2 regions of the Kitasatospora sp. NPDC094016 genome follow, and region 1 is predicted to be linked to the other one. Evidence: riboswitches for the same ligand, from Rfam matches in the RefSeq annotation. Region 1 holds a riboswitch; the other holds the start of a gene.

The links. A riboswitch is a leader RNA that binds a small molecule or an ion and turns the genes downstream of it on or off. The one in region 1 is predicted to bind guanidine.
Region 2: linked by a shared signal. The riboswitch ahead of ABT015_RS20905 (DMT family transporter) and the one ahead of ABT015_RS00075 (MBL fold metallo-hydrolase) in region 1 are both predicted to bind guanidine.

Annotation. Positions count from the first base shown of each region.
Region 1 is NZ_JBEOUK010000001.1:16,038-23,747, forward strand. Features, by position in the region: gene ABT015_RS00060 (non-ribosomal peptide synthetase) at 1-1,477, shown strand, start outside; gene ABT015_RS00065 (MbtH family protein) at 1,470-1,655, shown strand; gene ABT015_RS00070 (DHA2 family efflux MFS transporter permease subunit) at 1,652-3,052, shown strand; gene ABT015_RS00075 (MBL fold metallo-hydrolase) at 3,118-3,972, opposite strand; guanidine-III (ykkC-III) riboswitch at 3,985-4,045, opposite strand; gene fes (enterochelin esterase) at 4,119-5,234, opposite strand; gene fhuB (Fe(3+)-hydroxamate ABC transporter permease FhuB) at 5,256-7,421, opposite strand; gene ABT015_RS00090 (ABC transporter substrate-binding protein) at 7,527-7,710, shown strand, end outside.
Region 2 is NZ_JBEOUK010000022.1:49,673-57,382, forward strand. Features, by position in the region: gene ABT015_RS20895 (xanthine dehydrogenase family protein molybdopterin-binding subunit) at 1-1,270, shown strand, start outside; tRNA gene ABT015_RS20900 (tRNA-Cys) at 1,367-1,438, opposite strand; guanidine-III (ykkC-III) riboswitch at 1,523-1,588, shown strand; gene ABT015_RS20905 (DMT family transporter) at 1,632-1,946, shown strand; gene ABT015_RS20910 (MFS transporter) at 2,053-3,510, shown strand; gene ABT015_RS20915 (polysaccharide deacetylase family protein) at 3,514-4,800, opposite strand; gene ABT015_RS20920 (class F sortase) at 5,205-5,849, shown strand; gene ABT015_RS20925 (alpha/beta hydrolase) at 5,846-7,162, shown strand; gene ABT015_RS20930 (phosphatidylglycerol lysyltransferase domain-containing protein) at 7,159-7,710, shown strand, end outside.

The sequences.
Region 1 (7,710 bases):
CGAACGCGGCACCCGGATGTACCGCTCCGGCGACCTCGCCCGCCGCCGCGCCGACGGCGTCCTGGAGTACTTCGGCCGCGCCGACCAGCAGGTGAAGCTGCGCGGCTTCCGGATCGAACTCGGCGAGATCGAGGCCGTGCTGGCCGCCCACCCGGGCGTCGCCGACGCCGCCGTGGTCGTCCGGGAGGACGCCCCGGGCGACAAGCGCCTGGTCGGCTACGCGGTCACCACGGCGGGCCCCGAGGAGCCGAACGGCGTCGCCGCCCCGACCCCCGAGGACCTGCGCGCCCACGCGGCCGCCGACCTGCCCGCCCACATGGTGCCCTCCGCCGTCGTCCTGCTCGACCGGCTGCCGCTCACCGCCAACGGCAAGCTCGACCGCCGCGCCCTGCCCGCCCCCGAGGCGCCCGCCACCGGCGCCGGACGCCCGCCGCGCACCCCGCGCGAACAGCAGCTGTGCGAACTCTTCGCCGAGGTGCTGGGCGTCGCGGCGGTCGGCGTCGACGACGACTTCTTCGCCCTCGGCGGCCACTCGCTGCTGGTCGTCCGCCTCGCCGGGCGGATCCGCGAACTGCTCGGCCTGGACGTCGGCATCGGCACCCTGTTCCAGTCGCCCACCGTCGCCGCCCTCGACACGGCCCTGGCGGCCGGCTCGCAGAGCGCCGACGCGCTGGACGTCCTGCTCCCGCTGCGGCCCGCCGCGCCCGGACGCCGGACCCCGCTGTTCGCCGTCCACCCCGCCGGCGGCCTCAGCTGGTGCTACACCGGCCTGATCCGCCACCTGCCCGCCGACCTGCCGATCTACGGCCTCCAGGCCCAGGGCGTCGGCGCCGCCACGGCGGCCCGGCCCCTGCCGCGGACCCTGGACGAACTGGCCGCGCACTACGTCGACCGGCTGCGCGAGGTCCAGCCCGAGGGCCCGTACCGGCTGCTCGGCTGGTCCACCGGCGGGATCATCGCGCACGCCGTCGCCGTCCGGCTCCAGGACCTCGGCCACGCCGTCGAACTGCTCGCGATCCTGGACGCCTACCCCGCCGAGGGCTTCCGTGACCTGCCCGTCCCCGACCGGGCCGAGGCGCTGGAGGCGCTGCTCACCATGGGCGGCTACGGCCCCGAGGACCTCGCCGGGCGGCCGCTCGAACTCGCCGCCGTCACCGAGCTGCCGCGCCGCGAGGGCAGCCCGCTGGCCGGGCTCGACGACGCCACCGTGGCCGCCCTCAACCGGATCTACCTCAACACCGACCACCTCGTCCGGGGCCACGACCACCGCCCCTTCGACGGCGACGTGCTGTTCTTCCGCGCCACCGTCGACACCATCGACGAGACCCTGGTGCCCGAACTCTGGACCCCGTACGTGTCCGGGCGCATCGACAACACCGACGTCGCCTGCTCGCACAAGGACATGACCCTGCCCGCCCCGATCGCCCACATCGCCCGCGTGATCGCCGACCACCTGGAGAAGTCCTCCGATGAGTGACGCCCCCGCCAACCCCTTCGACGGCGACGGCGAGTTCCTCGCCCTCGTCAACGACCACGCCCAGCACTCGATCTGGCCGGCCTTCGCCGCCGTCCCGGCCGGCTGGAACGTCTCCCACGGCCCGTGCGAGCGCGCCGACGCCGTGCAGTGGATCACCGCCCACTGGACCGACCTGTGACCCCTCCGGCCGTCGAGGCCGCCCCGGCCCGCCCCCTGCTCGCGGGGCGGGCCGCGGTGGTCGTGGTCTACACCGCCGCGATGTGCATGAACGGCCTGGACTCGACCATCGTCAACCCCGCGCTGTTCACCATGGCCGAGGACTTCGGGCGGCCCGTCTCGGCCGCCAACGCCGTCGAGACGGCCTTCCTGGTCGGCCTCGCCGTCGGCCTGCCGGTGGCGGGCTGGCTCGGCGACCGGTTCGGCGTGAAACGGGTCTTCCTCGGCTCCCTGGCCGCGTTCACCCTCGCCTCCGCCCTGTGCGCCGCCGCCCCCGGCCTCGGCTCGCTCGCCGCCGCGCGGGCCGTCCAGGGCGTGGCCGGCGGGCTGCTCACCCCCGTCGGGATGACCCTGCTGTTCCGGGCCTTCGCCCCGCACGAGCGGGCCGGCCTGAGCCGGATCCTGATCGTCCCGACCGCCCTGATGCCCGCCCTCGGCCCGCCACTCGGCGGCCTCCTGACCGAACACCTCTCCTGGCACTGGCTGTTCCTGGTCAACGTGCCGATCGGGATCGCGGCCGTCGTGACCGGGCTCATCGGCCTGCGCGCGGCGGACGAGCCCCCGGCCGGCCGCTTCGACACCACCGGCTTCCTGCTCGCCACCCCCGGCCTCGGACTGCTCACCTACGCGCTCGGCTTCGGCCCGGCGCACGGCTGGTCCTCGCCGGGAGTGGCGCTCGGCGGCGTGGCCGGGCTCCTCCTGCTCGGCATCGCCGTCCGCCACCAACTCCGTTCCTCCGAACCACTGGTGGACCTGCGGCAGCTGGCCGACCGCACCTTCGGCACCGCCACCTGGCTGGCCCTGCTCACCTCGGCCGGCCTGATGGGCGCCCTGTTCGTCCTCCCGCTGCTCTACCAGGCCGCCCTCGGGGCCTCGGCCCTCGACGCCGGGCTGAGCGTCTTCCCCGAGGCGATCGGCCTGATGGCCGCCTCCCAGGTGGTCGACCGCCTGCTGCCCCGGTTCGGCCCCCGCCGTCTCGCGCTGCCCGCGCTGCTGCTCGCCGCCCTCGTCCTGGTCGCCCTCGGCTTCGCCGAGAACCCTTGGGCCGTAAGGGCGTTGATGTTCGCGGTCGGCCTCGTCCTGGGCACCGCCGTGCTCACCGTCCAGATCGCCGGCTTCGCCGACGTCCCCGGGCCGGCGATGGGCCGCGCCATGGGCCTGTTCACCATCGTCCGCACCCTCGGCGGCGCCCTCGGCATCGCCGCCACCGCCGCCCTCATCGGCGCCCTGGACACCGGCGGCGGCTCACCCGGCCCCTACCGCCTCGCCCTCCTGCTCACCGCCGCCCTGGTCGCCGCCGGCACCCTCCTCACCAGCCGCCTCCCCCGCGAGGCGCCGGCACCACCCCCCGCCGACTGAACGGCCACGCCGCACCCCGCGATCGCGGGGTGCGGCGCCAGTTCGTTGGACGCGGCCTTCCGGGCTCAGGCGCTCGGCCAGAGGATCAGGTCGGGCAGGGCGTGCCGGCGCGGCCGGTCGCCGAGGTCGGCGAGGGCGGTGCGGATGGCCCGGAGGTGCCCGACGGTCAGTTGCAGGGGCGGCTCGTCGGGCTGGTGGGTCGTGCGGATGGGGTAGTCGACGCCGGGGGTGCGGGTCATCTCGATGTGGCAGCCGAGCAGGTGCGTCACCGGGCGGCGTTCGGCGAAGTCGATCAGCCGGTCGACGGTGCGGGTGAAGGCCGGCCAGTCGTCGATGTAGAGGCGGCCCGGGTAGACGGTGTCGCCGGTGAGCAGGAGGCCCGTCCACGGGTCGTAGTAGGTGACGGCCGCCGGGTGGTGGCCCGGGGTGGCCAGGCATTCGAGCACCCGGCCGCCGCCCAGGTCCACCCGCGCGACGGCGTCCGGATTCTGGTCGAAGCCGAAGTACGGCCAGGCCGCGGCCGGGTCGGCGCCGACCAGGGTCGTCGCGGGCCGGTCGGCGAACTGCCCATCGCCCGCGACGTGGTCGCCGTGCGGGTGGGTGTGCAGGACGAGCAGTCCGTAGCCGTCGCGGGGGTTGTCGGCGAGCCACCGGTCGATGAGTCCGTCGACCACGGTGCGCAGCGGGAAGTACGCGGCGGAGGCGGTGGCCCCGGTGTCGATCAGGACGGCCCGCTCGCCCCCGAACAGCAGGAACAGGAACGGCGCCTCGTAGTTGACCGCCTTGTTCTGCCGCAGGATGGCGGTGTGCTCGTCGTACGCGTGGACCTGGATGTCCGGGTCCGTGTTGTGCTTCGCGGACGGGGACCCGTGGATCCACCGCGCGTCGAGCGGACGGGCGATCGGGGCACCGGCGGCCATGACGTCTCCCTGGGTGCGTCGTCTTGGCGGGCCGGGTACGGCGCACATCTCGTCCGGGGCGGTCACCGGCGCGCCGCCACCGGGACGCTAGCACGCCCCCGTCGCCGCGCGCCGGTCCGCCGGTCCGCCGATCCCCCCGGGAACCGTCAGGCGCCCCCGAGCAGGTGCGCCAGCCCGTCGGCCAGCCCGCCGCGCCAACAGGCGTAGTCGTGACCGCCGTTGAACTCGCGGTACGCGAGGTCGTAGCCGCGGGCGGTGAGGACGTCGCGCAGGTGGCGGTTCTGCGCGAGCAGCATCCACTCCTGGAGGCCGACCTCGACGTAGAACCGGGCCTCCCGCCGCTGCTCGCGGGCGAATTGGCGGGTCAGCCACTCGCTGCCCTCGTCGAACTCCGTCTCGTCCGGCCACCAGAAGGAACCGGACTGGCAGAGCGCGCCGCCGAAGCGGTCGGGGCGCCGGAACGCGGTGAAGGCGGCGGTGAGGCCGCCCGCGCTCTGGCCGGCGATCACGGTGCCGGCCGGGTCGGTGGTGGTGCCGAACTCCGCCGCCGCCCAGGGGAGGAGGCGGTCGGCGAGGAGGTCGACGAAGGCCGGGTTGCAGCTGAGGTCGTCGGGGCGGCGGGGGCCCATGGTGTGGACGAGCAGGGCGACGGTGGGCGGGATGGCGCCGTCCGCCGCCAGGTTGTCGAGGGTGTCGCCGACCGACAGCACCTCGCCCCACATCTCGCCGTCCAGCAGCACGGCCACCGCGAACGGCCCGTCCCCGGCGGAAGGCCCGCCCCCGGCGGGGAGGTGGACGTCCACCCGCCGCCCGGCCACCTCGTGGGCCACCGTCCGCCCGCGCGGTACGCCGTCGCGCCGCCGGACGTACGGCTGGGCGGGGGCGTCGGGCAGGCTGAGCACGGACGATGGGTGGCGCCCGTCGCGGGCGGGCAGCCGGGGGGCGGCGTCGTACGGGTCGGGGCGGGCGTGGTCGAGGACGCGCAGCCAGTCCGCCCGGGCGGTGCCGGGGGCGTCCCCGCGGAACGGGTACAGCTGGTAGGACGCCCGGTGGTCGGCGCGCAGCCGGTAGGTGATCGACCAGCGGCCGTCGTCACGGCGGGTCATCAGGTGCGGGGCGAGGTCGCCGGCGTGCCGGTCCTTGTCGGTGACGGTGTGCAGGAGGGCGAGCACGCCGTCGCACGACGTGTCCTCGTGCACGAAGGTGACCAGGCGGTAGGCGGGGTCGGCCGGATCGGGCTCGACGAGGGGAAGGGTTTCCATCTGCGGGACTCCTCGGGGAGGTCAGGCGGGGGTGCCCTTGCGGCCGAGCAGCACCCAGAGCAGGAAGGGGCCGCCGAGGACGGTGGTGACGATGCCGACCGGGATCTCCACCCCGCCGATCAGCACCCGCCCCACGGTGTCGGCGAGCACGACGAGGACGGCGCCGGTCAGGGCCGAGCCGAGGACCGGCACGCGCGCCGGCCCGGCCAGCCGCCCGGCGACCACGGGCGCGGCCAGCGCGACGAAGCCGACCGGCCCGCACACGCCGACGGCCAGCCCGGCCAGCGCGACGGCCAGCAGCAGGCAGCCGAGCCGGACCCGGGCCGGGTCGACGCCCAGTGAGGCGGCCACGCTGTCGTCGAAGCGCAGCACCGCCAGCCGCCGGGCCACCGCCAGCGCGAGCGGCACGAGCACGGCCAGCCCGATCAGGACCGGGGTGGCGACGGCGTAGTCCCGCCCGTTGAGGCTGCCGGAGGTCCAGACGTACAGCGAGCCGGCCGAGTTGAGCGAGCGGCGGGCGAGCGCGACCTGGATGACGGCCGAGGCGAGCGCGGACATCGCGAGGCCGACGACCAGCACCCGGTAGCCCTGCGTGCCGAGCCCGCCGGAGACCAGGGTGACGACCAGGACGGCGGCCAGCGCGCCGAGCGGGCCGGCCCACCAGGCGCCGAAGGTGCCGGAGACGGTGGCGGAGATCAGGACGGCGGCGGTGGCGCCGTCGTTGACGCCGAGCAGTTCGGGGGTGGCGAGGCGGTTGCGGGCGAGGGTCTGGGTGAGGCAGCCGGCCAGGCCCAGGGCGGCGCCGGCGGCGAGCCCGGCGACGATCCGGCCGAGCCGGAACCTCTGCACCAGCAGCACGTCCAGCCGGTCGCCGTAGCCGAACACGGCCTGGAGGGTGCGGCCGAGGCCGAGTTCGCTCTGCCCGGCGTGGGCGGACACGACGACGACGGCGAGCAGCGACGCGGCCAGGGCGAGCGAGGCGAGCAGCGCCCGGCGGGGGAGCAGCAGCGACCAGGCGCCGCGCCGCAGCACCAGGTCGGGTTCGGGCGCGGGCGGCTCGGACCGCCGGGCGGGGGCGGGCTCGGCCGGGTCGGCCATGCCGAGCGCGGCGGTCCGGCGGGAGCGGACGATCGCGATCAGCGCGGGGGCGCCGACCAGGGAGACGATCACCGACACCGGCGCCTCGAACGGTCGGGCCACCACCCGGGCCAGCACATCGGCCCCGGTGAGTACGGCGGCACCGAACAGCCCGGCGAGCACGGTGAGTTGCCCGACCCTGGGGCCGGCGACGGCCCGCGCCAGGAACCCGGCGAGCAGGCCGAGGAAGGAGATCGGGCCGGCCAGCGCGACGGCCGAGGCGGTGAGCAGGGTGACGGCGAGGGCGACCGCGGCCCGGGTGGCGCCGGGCCGGTGGCCGAGGCCGCGGGCGAGGTCGTCGCCGAGCGCGAGCGCGGTGAGCGGCCGGGTGGCGAGCAGGGCGAGCAGGAAGCCCGCGCCGAGCACCGGGGCGAGCTGGCGCAGTGTCGTCCAGCCCTCCACCCCGGCCAGCGAGCCCAGTACCCACACCCGGTACCGGTCGTACGCCTCGGGCGAGTTGACGATCAGCACGCCGGTGAGCCCGCCGAAGGTGGCGCCGACCGCCGAGCCGCCGAGCACCAGCCGCATCGGGGACCCGCCCCGGGCACCCGCGATGAGCAGCACCAGCGTGCTGGCGAGCACGGCGCCGCCGAAGGCGAAGGCCAGGTACCCGTACGAGGTCTGGACGCCGAGCACGGCGATGCCGAGCACGACCCCCAGCGAGGCGCCGGCGTTGACGCCGAGCAGTCCGGTCTCGGCGAGGGGGTTGCGGGTGACGGACTGCAACTGCGCCCCCGCGACCCCGAGCGCGGCGCCGACCAGCAGGGCGGTGGCCGTGCGGGGCAGGCGCAGATCGCCGACGACGAGGGCGAGCCGGCCGTCGGCGCGGGCGCCGTGGCGGTCCGACAGGTAGTCCAGCACCCGCCCGGGGCCGACCTCTCCGGCGCCGACGGACAGTGAGAGCGCGGCGAGGGCGAGCAGGACCGCGACCGCGCCGAGGGCGATCGGCCAGGCGGCGCGGCGGCCGTCCCCGCGCGGTGGCGTCGGTGGCGGCGGGGCGTCCGGCTCGGTGCGGGACTGCCCGGGGGCGCCCACTTGCGACAACGTCATAAGGTAAGGCTAACCTAATGAGCACATCGTCCCGTGGGCACCGCCATCGTGCCGGGTTGCCCGGACGCCGCCCAACCCCCGTACCACCGCTGCCCGGAGGCACCCATGCCGTTCGCCCAGAGCCCGCTCCACCCCGTCCGCCGCCGCGCGGCCCGGGCGCTGGCCGTCACCGGGGCGGCCGCCCTCCTGCTCGCGGGGTGCGGCTCCTCCGGGTCCTCCTCCGGATCCTCGGGCTCCCCGGGCGGCTCCTCCGCCGCCGGCAGCCCGGCGGCGGACGCGGCCGGCGGCA
Region 2 (7,710 bases), on a different contig from region 1:
CTTCGTGGACGCCTGGGCGGTGCGCACCAACAACCCGCCGGCCGGGCGTATGCGCGGCGAGGGCGCGTTGCAGGCCTGCTTCGCCTACGAGTCGCAGCTGGACCAGCTGGCCGCCCGGATCGGCGTGGACCCGGTGGAGATCCGCCGCCGCAACGCGATGGCCACCGGCGACCCGATGCCCACCGGACAGGCCGTCACCTGCCCGGCGCCGGTCGGCGCGCTGCTGGAGGCCGTCGCGGCCGAGCCGCTGCCGGCCCTGCCGGTGGACGACCCGGACGCCGAGTGGCTGCTGCCGGGCGGGCCCGGTGGCGCCGGTGACCCGGCGGCGGTGCGGCGCGGGATCGGCTACGCCGTCGGCATGGTGCACATGCTCGGCGCCGAGGGCGAGGACGAGGTCTCCACCGCCACCGTGCGGGTCAGCGGCGACCACGCCACGGTGATCTGCGCGGCCGTCGACTCCGGACAGGGCTTCGCCACGCTGGCCCGGCAGATCGTGCAGACCGTGCTGGGCGTCAGCGAGGTGTACATCGCGCCGGCCGACAGCGACCAGTCCATCGCCGGTCCCTCCGCCCGCGGCCGGCACACCTGGGTCTCCGGCGGCGCCGTCGAGCGCGCCGCGCTGATGGTCCGCCACCAGCTGCTCCAGCCGATCGCCGCCAACTTCGGGATGTCGGTGGAACTGCTGCAGATCGCCGACGGCAAGATCACTTCGTACGACGGGGTGCTCGGCATGCCGGTCGCCGAGGCGTTGGAGGGCAAGGAGCTCTGGGCGACGGCCCAGTGCCGCCCGCACCCCACCGAGCCGCTGGACGAGTCCGGGCAGGGCGACGCCTTCGTGTCGATCGCGTTCTGCGCGATGCGCGCGGTGGTGGACGTGGACATCGAGCTGGGCGCCGTCCGGGTGGTCGAGATGACGGTCGCCCAGGACGTCGGCCGGGCGCTGAACCCGCGGCAGATCGAGGACCGGATCGAGGCGGGCGTGGCCCAGGGAGTCGGCCTGGCGCTGCTGGAGGACCTGCGCACGGAGGGCGGCGTGCTGCTGAACCCCTCGCTCACCGGCTACCGGCTGCCCACCGCGCTGGACACCCCGCAGGTGCGGATCGCCGCCCTGCTGGAGGAGCGGGATGTGGTCGCCACCTTCGGGGCCAAGGCGGTCAGCGCCGCCCCCGCGGTGGTCGCCCCGGCGGCCGTGGCCGCCGCCGTCCGGGCGGCCACCGGGCTGCCGGTCGGCCGGCTGCCGATCCGGCCGGAGGACGCGGTCGCGGTCTGACGGCGGGGGGCGGCGGCTTCGGCCGACCGCCCCGGAAATACCGGAAACGGGAATTGCCGGTCGACGGAATGTCGACCGGCAATTCCATTTCCGGCGAGGCCATGACGGGAATCGAACCCGTGTACACCGCTTTGCAGACGGTTCCCTAAGCCACTCGGGCACACGGCCAGTGAATTCATAGTGGCGGAATGCGCGGGGGCCGTCAACGGCGGAATGTAAATTCTGCATGGCGGCTTGTGCTACGGTCGGAACCAGGTGGTCGGTGCCCGGCCACCCCGGACGAGCGCGTCGTACCCGGTGACGACAAGACGGCGCAGTTCAGCGGCAATCCGGCCGCTGTGGACTGCGGAGGTAGGCCGTCATGGCATGGCTCGTCCTGATCATCTCGGGTGTCCTGGAGACCGTGTGGGCGGTGGCCCTGGAGTCGTCCAAGGGCTTTTCCCGACTCACCCCCAGCCTCGTCTTCGGTGTGGCCCTGCTGCTGAGCATGGGCGGCCTGGCGTACGCGATGCGCACCATTCCGATCGGTACCGGCTACGCGGTCTGGGTCGGCATCGGCGCGGTCGGCACCGCGCTCTACGGCATGGCCGTCCTGGGGGACGCGGTGACGGCGGCCCGGATCGGCTGCCTGTTGCTCATCGTCTCCGGCGTGGTCGGCCTGAAGGTGCTCCACTGACCGCCGCCTGAGCTTCCCCCTGACCCTGGTCCTAAGCCCTGCGGACTAGCTGATCACCGACTCGGGTCAGGGGTCATGAAGGCAGACGGCCCTTACGATGTTACGTATGACCACTGCCTCCCCCACCTCGGTCGACTCCGCCTCGATACCCTCCGAACCCGACCCCGGTGGCGGGGTCCTCAGCGGCCGCTACCGCGCTCTGACCCTGGGGATCGTGTCGGTGGTCCTGGTGATCGCCTTCGAGGCGACCGCCGTCAACACCGCGATGCCGACCGCGGCCCGCCAGCTGAACGGCATCGGGCTGTACGCCTTCGCCTTCTCCGGCTACTTCACCACCACGCTGTTCGCGCTGGTCGTCTCCGGACAGTGGTGCGACCGGCGCGGCCCGATGCAGCCGCTGTTCACCGGCATCGCGGTGTTCGGTGTGGGCCTGGTGGTGGCCGGGACGGCGCCGGGCATGTGGGTGTTCGTGGCCGGGCGGGCGATCCAGGGCCTGGGCGGCGGGCTGGTGATCGTCGCGCTGTACGTGGTGGTCGGCCGGGCCTTCCCGGAGCGGCTGCGGCCGGCGGTGTTCGCGGCCTTCTCCTCGGCCTGGGTGCTGCCCTCGATCATCGGGCCGCTGGTCTCCGGCGCGATCACCCAGCACCTCGGCTGGCGCTGGGTGTTCCTGGCCGTGCCGGTGCTGATCCTGCTGCCGCTGGCCGTGATGGGCCCCGCGCTGGCCCGCTCCGAGCGGGAGCACCCGGTGGCCAGGGGCGCGGACTTCGACCGCCGGCGCACCCTGCTGGCCGCGATGGCGGCGCTCGGTGCCGGCCTGCTGCAGTACGCGGGCGGGCGGCACGACCTGATCGGGCTGCTCCCCGGGGTCGTCGGGGCGGCGCTGCTGGTGCCGGCCGTCCTGGGGCTGCTGCCCCAGCGGACCCTGCGGGCCGGGCGGGGGCTGCCGGCGGTGATCCTGCTGCGCGGACTGGCGGCCGGGGCGTTCCTCGGGGCCGAGGCCTTCGTCCCGCTGATGATGACCACCGAGCGCGGCCTCTCGCCGACGATGTCGGGGCTCACCCTGACCAGCGGCGGGCTCACCTGGGCGCTGGGCTCGTGGCTGCAGGGGCGGCCGGGGGCCGAGCGCTACCGCGAGGCGATGATCCGGGGCGGGTTCGTGCTGACCGCGGTGGCGATCGCGGGCGCCGCGCTGGTGCTGGTTCCGGCGGTGCCGGCCTGGGTGGCGGCGGTGGCCTGGGGCGTCGGCGGCATCGGGATGGGACTGACGGTCGCGAGCGTCAGCGTGCTGATGATGAAGCTCTCCGCGCCGGAGGACGCCGGGGTGAACTCGGCGGCCCTGCAGATGAGCGACGCGCTGGGCAACGTCCTGCTGACGGGCCTGGCGGGGGTGATGTTCGCGGTGCTGGGCGGCGGCTCGCTCGCCGCCGCCCACGAGGGCGCCGGGGCCACCGCCTCATCCGGGGCCGCCGGCTCGCCCGTGGCGTTCGCGGTGATCCTGCTGGCCATGGCCGGCGTGGCGCTGCTGGGGGCGCTGCTCGCCGGCCGGGTCCGGGCCAGGTCCTGAGGGTCAGCCGGCAGCGGCGGCGGAGGGCACCGGCGGTGCCCCGGGGGTGCCGAGGAAGGCCTCCCAGCCGCCGGTCGGCGCCTGGCCCGGGGCGAGGCCCTGGAGCTTGCGCAGGACCGCCTGGTCCTGGGCGTCCAGCCAGTCCACCAGTTGGCGGAACGAGACCAGCCGGACCTCCGGCTTGTCCGCGATCGTCCGGAGCGCGTCCTCGACGGCGTTCATGTAGATGCCGCCGTTCCACTCCTCGAAGTGGTTGCCGATGACGTACGGCGCCCGGTTGCCGTTGTAGGTGCGGTCGAATCCCAGCAGGTAGGAGTCGCGGGCCTGGGCCTGGAAGCCCGGGTAGAGCGCCGGATCGGCCTTGGTGTTGGGGCCGCACTGGTTGTACATGATGTTGTAGTCCATCGACAGCACCTGGAAGGTGTGCCCGGGGAAGGGGATGGACTGCAGCGGGAGGTCCCAGAGCGCGCCGCCCTGGATCTTCTGCGGCCACACCTGGGTGCCGTTGCCGCTGCTGTCGTAGCGCCAGCCGCGCTTGACCGCGGTGGGCAGCAGGTTGCGCTGGCCCTCCAGGCAGGGCGTGCGGCTGCCGATCAGCTCCCTGCGGTAGTCGAAGGGCAGCGCCGGCAGGTCGGTGAAGCCGGTGTTGGTGCGCCAGTTCGTCACGAAGTCCATGGCCTGCTGGATCTCGCTGTCCCACTCCTCCGGGGACCACCTGCCGACGCCGGTGTCGCCGCAGAAGTGGCCGTTGAAGTGGGTGCCGATCTCGTGGCCCTCCAGCCAGGCCGCGTGCACGTTCTCCAGGGTGTCGTGGATGTGCTGGTCGGTGAGGTAGCCGATCTCGGAGGCGCCGACCTTGTGCTGCGGGGGGCGGTAGAGGTCCTTCTTGGACTCGGGCAGCAGGTAGAGGCCGCTGAGGAAGAAGGTCATCGAGGCGTTGTGCTCCTGCGCCAGCCGGCGGAAGCGGGCGAACAGGCCGTTGTCGAGTTCGCCGGCGCCGTCCCAGGAGAAGACCACGAACTGCGGTGGCCGTTCGCCGGCCTTGAGCCGCTCGGGGGTGGGCTGGTGGGGCTGGGCCCCGGTGTCGGAGGTGGAGCCGTCGCCGATCAGGACGGCCTGCTGCTCGGTGGCGTCGGTGGGGTCGGGACTCTGGTCGACGGCCGCGCTGCTGGGGGGAACGGCCGAACCGATCATCGGCTTGTCGGCGCTGTTGCTTCCGCAGCCGGTCGCCAGGGTGGCGGCGGAGGCCGCACCGGCGGCCAGCAGGGTGCGGCGTGAGAGAGCGGCCATGGTCACTCCGTTCATGAGGCGTTCGGCAGGCGTTCAGGCGTGCGGAAATCCGGTCGGACAAGTGGGGTGATAGAACCCGTGACCGGGTCAGCATGGCAGCCGGGCTCGAACGGTCGGCGAGGCGCCACCGGCGGTCGGCATCGATCGCCCGATTGACGCAACCGGACCGGCCCCCCGCGCCGTCGAAGCTCGTACCGAGGCGTTCCGGTGGCGCCGTCACCTGGGAAACGGCCGTCGCTTTCCGTCACCGGATGCCCACGGGGAGCGCGGATTCGGGCGGTTGCCCTGCCGATCGGGGGGTGTCATTACGCCCATCGTGTGGACGTGCTTTAAGGTCCGATCCGATTGAATTGTTTCCCAGGAAACTCCCAGGATCGGGAATCCGTCGGTAGAGGGGAGCGCCCGTGGGCGTCCAGCAGAGCAGGAGCCCGTGGCCGGGCACCCTGGCGGCCGGTGCCGCGCTGGTGCTCGGCGCCTGGCTGCTGCACGACGGCGGGCAGGGCGCGCTGCCGCCCGCCCCCGGCGGCACCCAGACGCTGTCCGGCTTCGCCCCGGTCTCCGTCGTCCCGCCGCTGGGCCCGTCCGACCCCACCCGCATCCGCATCCCGGCCGTCCGGCTGGACGCCCCGGTCACCGCGCTCGGGCTCGACCCCGACGGCCACCTCCAGGCCCCGCCGGAGGCGGACCGCAACCTGGCGGGCTGGTACCGCGGCGGGGCCAGCCCCGGGCAGCGCGGCACCGCCATCCTGGACGGGCACGTCGACAACAAGGCCGGCCCGGCCGTCTTCTACAACCTGGGGGCGCTCCGGCGCGGAGACCGGATCGAGATCGCCCGCGCGGACGGCGCCGTCGCCGTCTACCAGCTGTACGCCATCGAAGTGCACGACCGAAAGGACTTCCCGGACGACCGGGTCTACCGCCAGGCCGCCGACGCTCAGCTGCGGGTCATCACCTGCGGCGGCGCGTACAGCGCCGAGCACGGCTACGAGGGCAACGTCGTCGCCTACGGCTTCCTGGCCGACACCACCCGGCCGGGCAAAGCCGCATGACCACGCTGACCCTCGCCACCCGCTGGAACCCGATCGACTGGCCGCTCACCCACGGCCCGATCCCGTACGCCGTGCTCGCCGCGGGCTGGGGGTCGCTGGTCCTGCTCGCGTTCTCCCGCCACGAACGCTGGCGGGCGCCGCGCCTCTTCGGCGCCCTGATGCTGGCCGGAACGCTCACCGCCCTGGTGAAGCTCGGCGTCGACGGCTGGTGGCACCCCTTCCCGGAGGGAACCCCGGACTTCGTCCTGCGCTGGATAGCCGTCGCGCTGTTCGCGATATCCCTGGTCTGCTTCCGCGCGCCGCTGCTCGCCGTCCGCCGCCGGCTGCTGGCGACCGGCGCCGCCGTCCTGGTGCTGCTGATGGCCGCCTCGCAGGTCAACCGGGGCTTCGACCAGTACCCGACCGCCCGGGCCATGCTGGTGCCCGGGGTCCAGGCGCTGACCACGGGCAAGGTGGCCAGCACCGTCGCCGCCACGCCCGGCAAGCCCGTCGAGGAGCTCTGGCACGCGCCGCCCGGCCTGCCCGCGAAGGGCACCCTCTCCACGGTGACCATCCCCGGCACCAAGTCCGGCTTCACGGCCCGCGACGGGTACGTCTACCTGCCGCCCGCCTACCAGGCCAACCCCCGGCCGCTGCTGCCCGTCGTGGTGCTGCTGCCCGGCCAGCCCGGCGCCCCGGTGGACTGGATCACCTCCGGGGCCATCCAGGAGACCCTGGACGCCTTCGCCGCCGACCACCAGGGCCTCGCCCCGATCGTGGTGGTCGCCGACCCCACCGGCAGCCCGTTCACCAACACACTCTGCATGGACTCCCGGATCGCCAAGGCGCACACCTACCTGGCCGATGACGTCCCGGACTGGATCCACCACAACCTGCAGACCGCCACCGGCCGGGGCGCCTTCGCCATCGGCGGGCTCTCGCTCGGCGGCACCTGCTCGCTCCAGCTGGCCGTCAACGCGCCCGGGGTCTACGGCACCTTCCTGGACATCTCCGGCCAGGACGAGCCCACCCTGGGCGAACGCGGCGAGACCGTCGACAAGGCCTTCGGCGGCGACGAGGCCGCGTTCGACGCCGTCGACCCGGTGCACGTCATGGCCCGGCAGAAGTTCCCCGACACCGCAGGCATGTTCGTGGTCGGCGCCAACGACCCGGACTTCCGACCCATGCAGGAGAAGGCCTATGCGGCGGCACAGGCGGCCGGAATGAAGGTCGGCTACCAGACCATCCCCGGCTGGCACAGCTGGGTCGTGTTCCGCCAGGCCTTCGAACAGAACCTGGCCTGGCTCTCCCAGCAGACCGGGCTGATCCGGTGATCCGGCTCCCCGCGGCCCCCGCGCCGGCCAAGGAGCAGGAGTGGCCGTCGGACCGCGCGCCGGTCGCCGGGACGCCGGAGCCGCGCCCGCAGCGGGCCTGGCGGGCGACCCGCACGTTCGGCGTCTGGCTGCGCTCGGCGCCGCTCACCCTGGTGCTGCTGGCCGGGCTCTGGGCGCTCGGCGCGGCCACCGGCAGCCTGGCCCACGGGCCGTCCGAGCGGCTGCTCGACCGGGTCGGGGTCGGCGTGCCCACGCTCGCCGAGGGCCACTGGTGGACGCCGTTCACCTCGCTGTTCTGGTGCTCCGGCCTGGGCTCGTACGTCTTCACCAGCCTGCTGCTGGTCCTGGTCGGCCCGGCCGCCGAGCACCGGCTCGGGTGGCTGCGCACGCTCGCGGTGCTGGTCGGCGGACAGCTGGCGGGCACCCTGCTCGGCACCGGGCTGATCGCGGTCGGCTCCCGGGTCGGCGAGCAGTGGACCGTCTCGGTGGCCGACCAGACCTCGGTCGGCCCCGGCGTCGGCCTGTTCGCGCTGGCCGGGGTGCTCGGC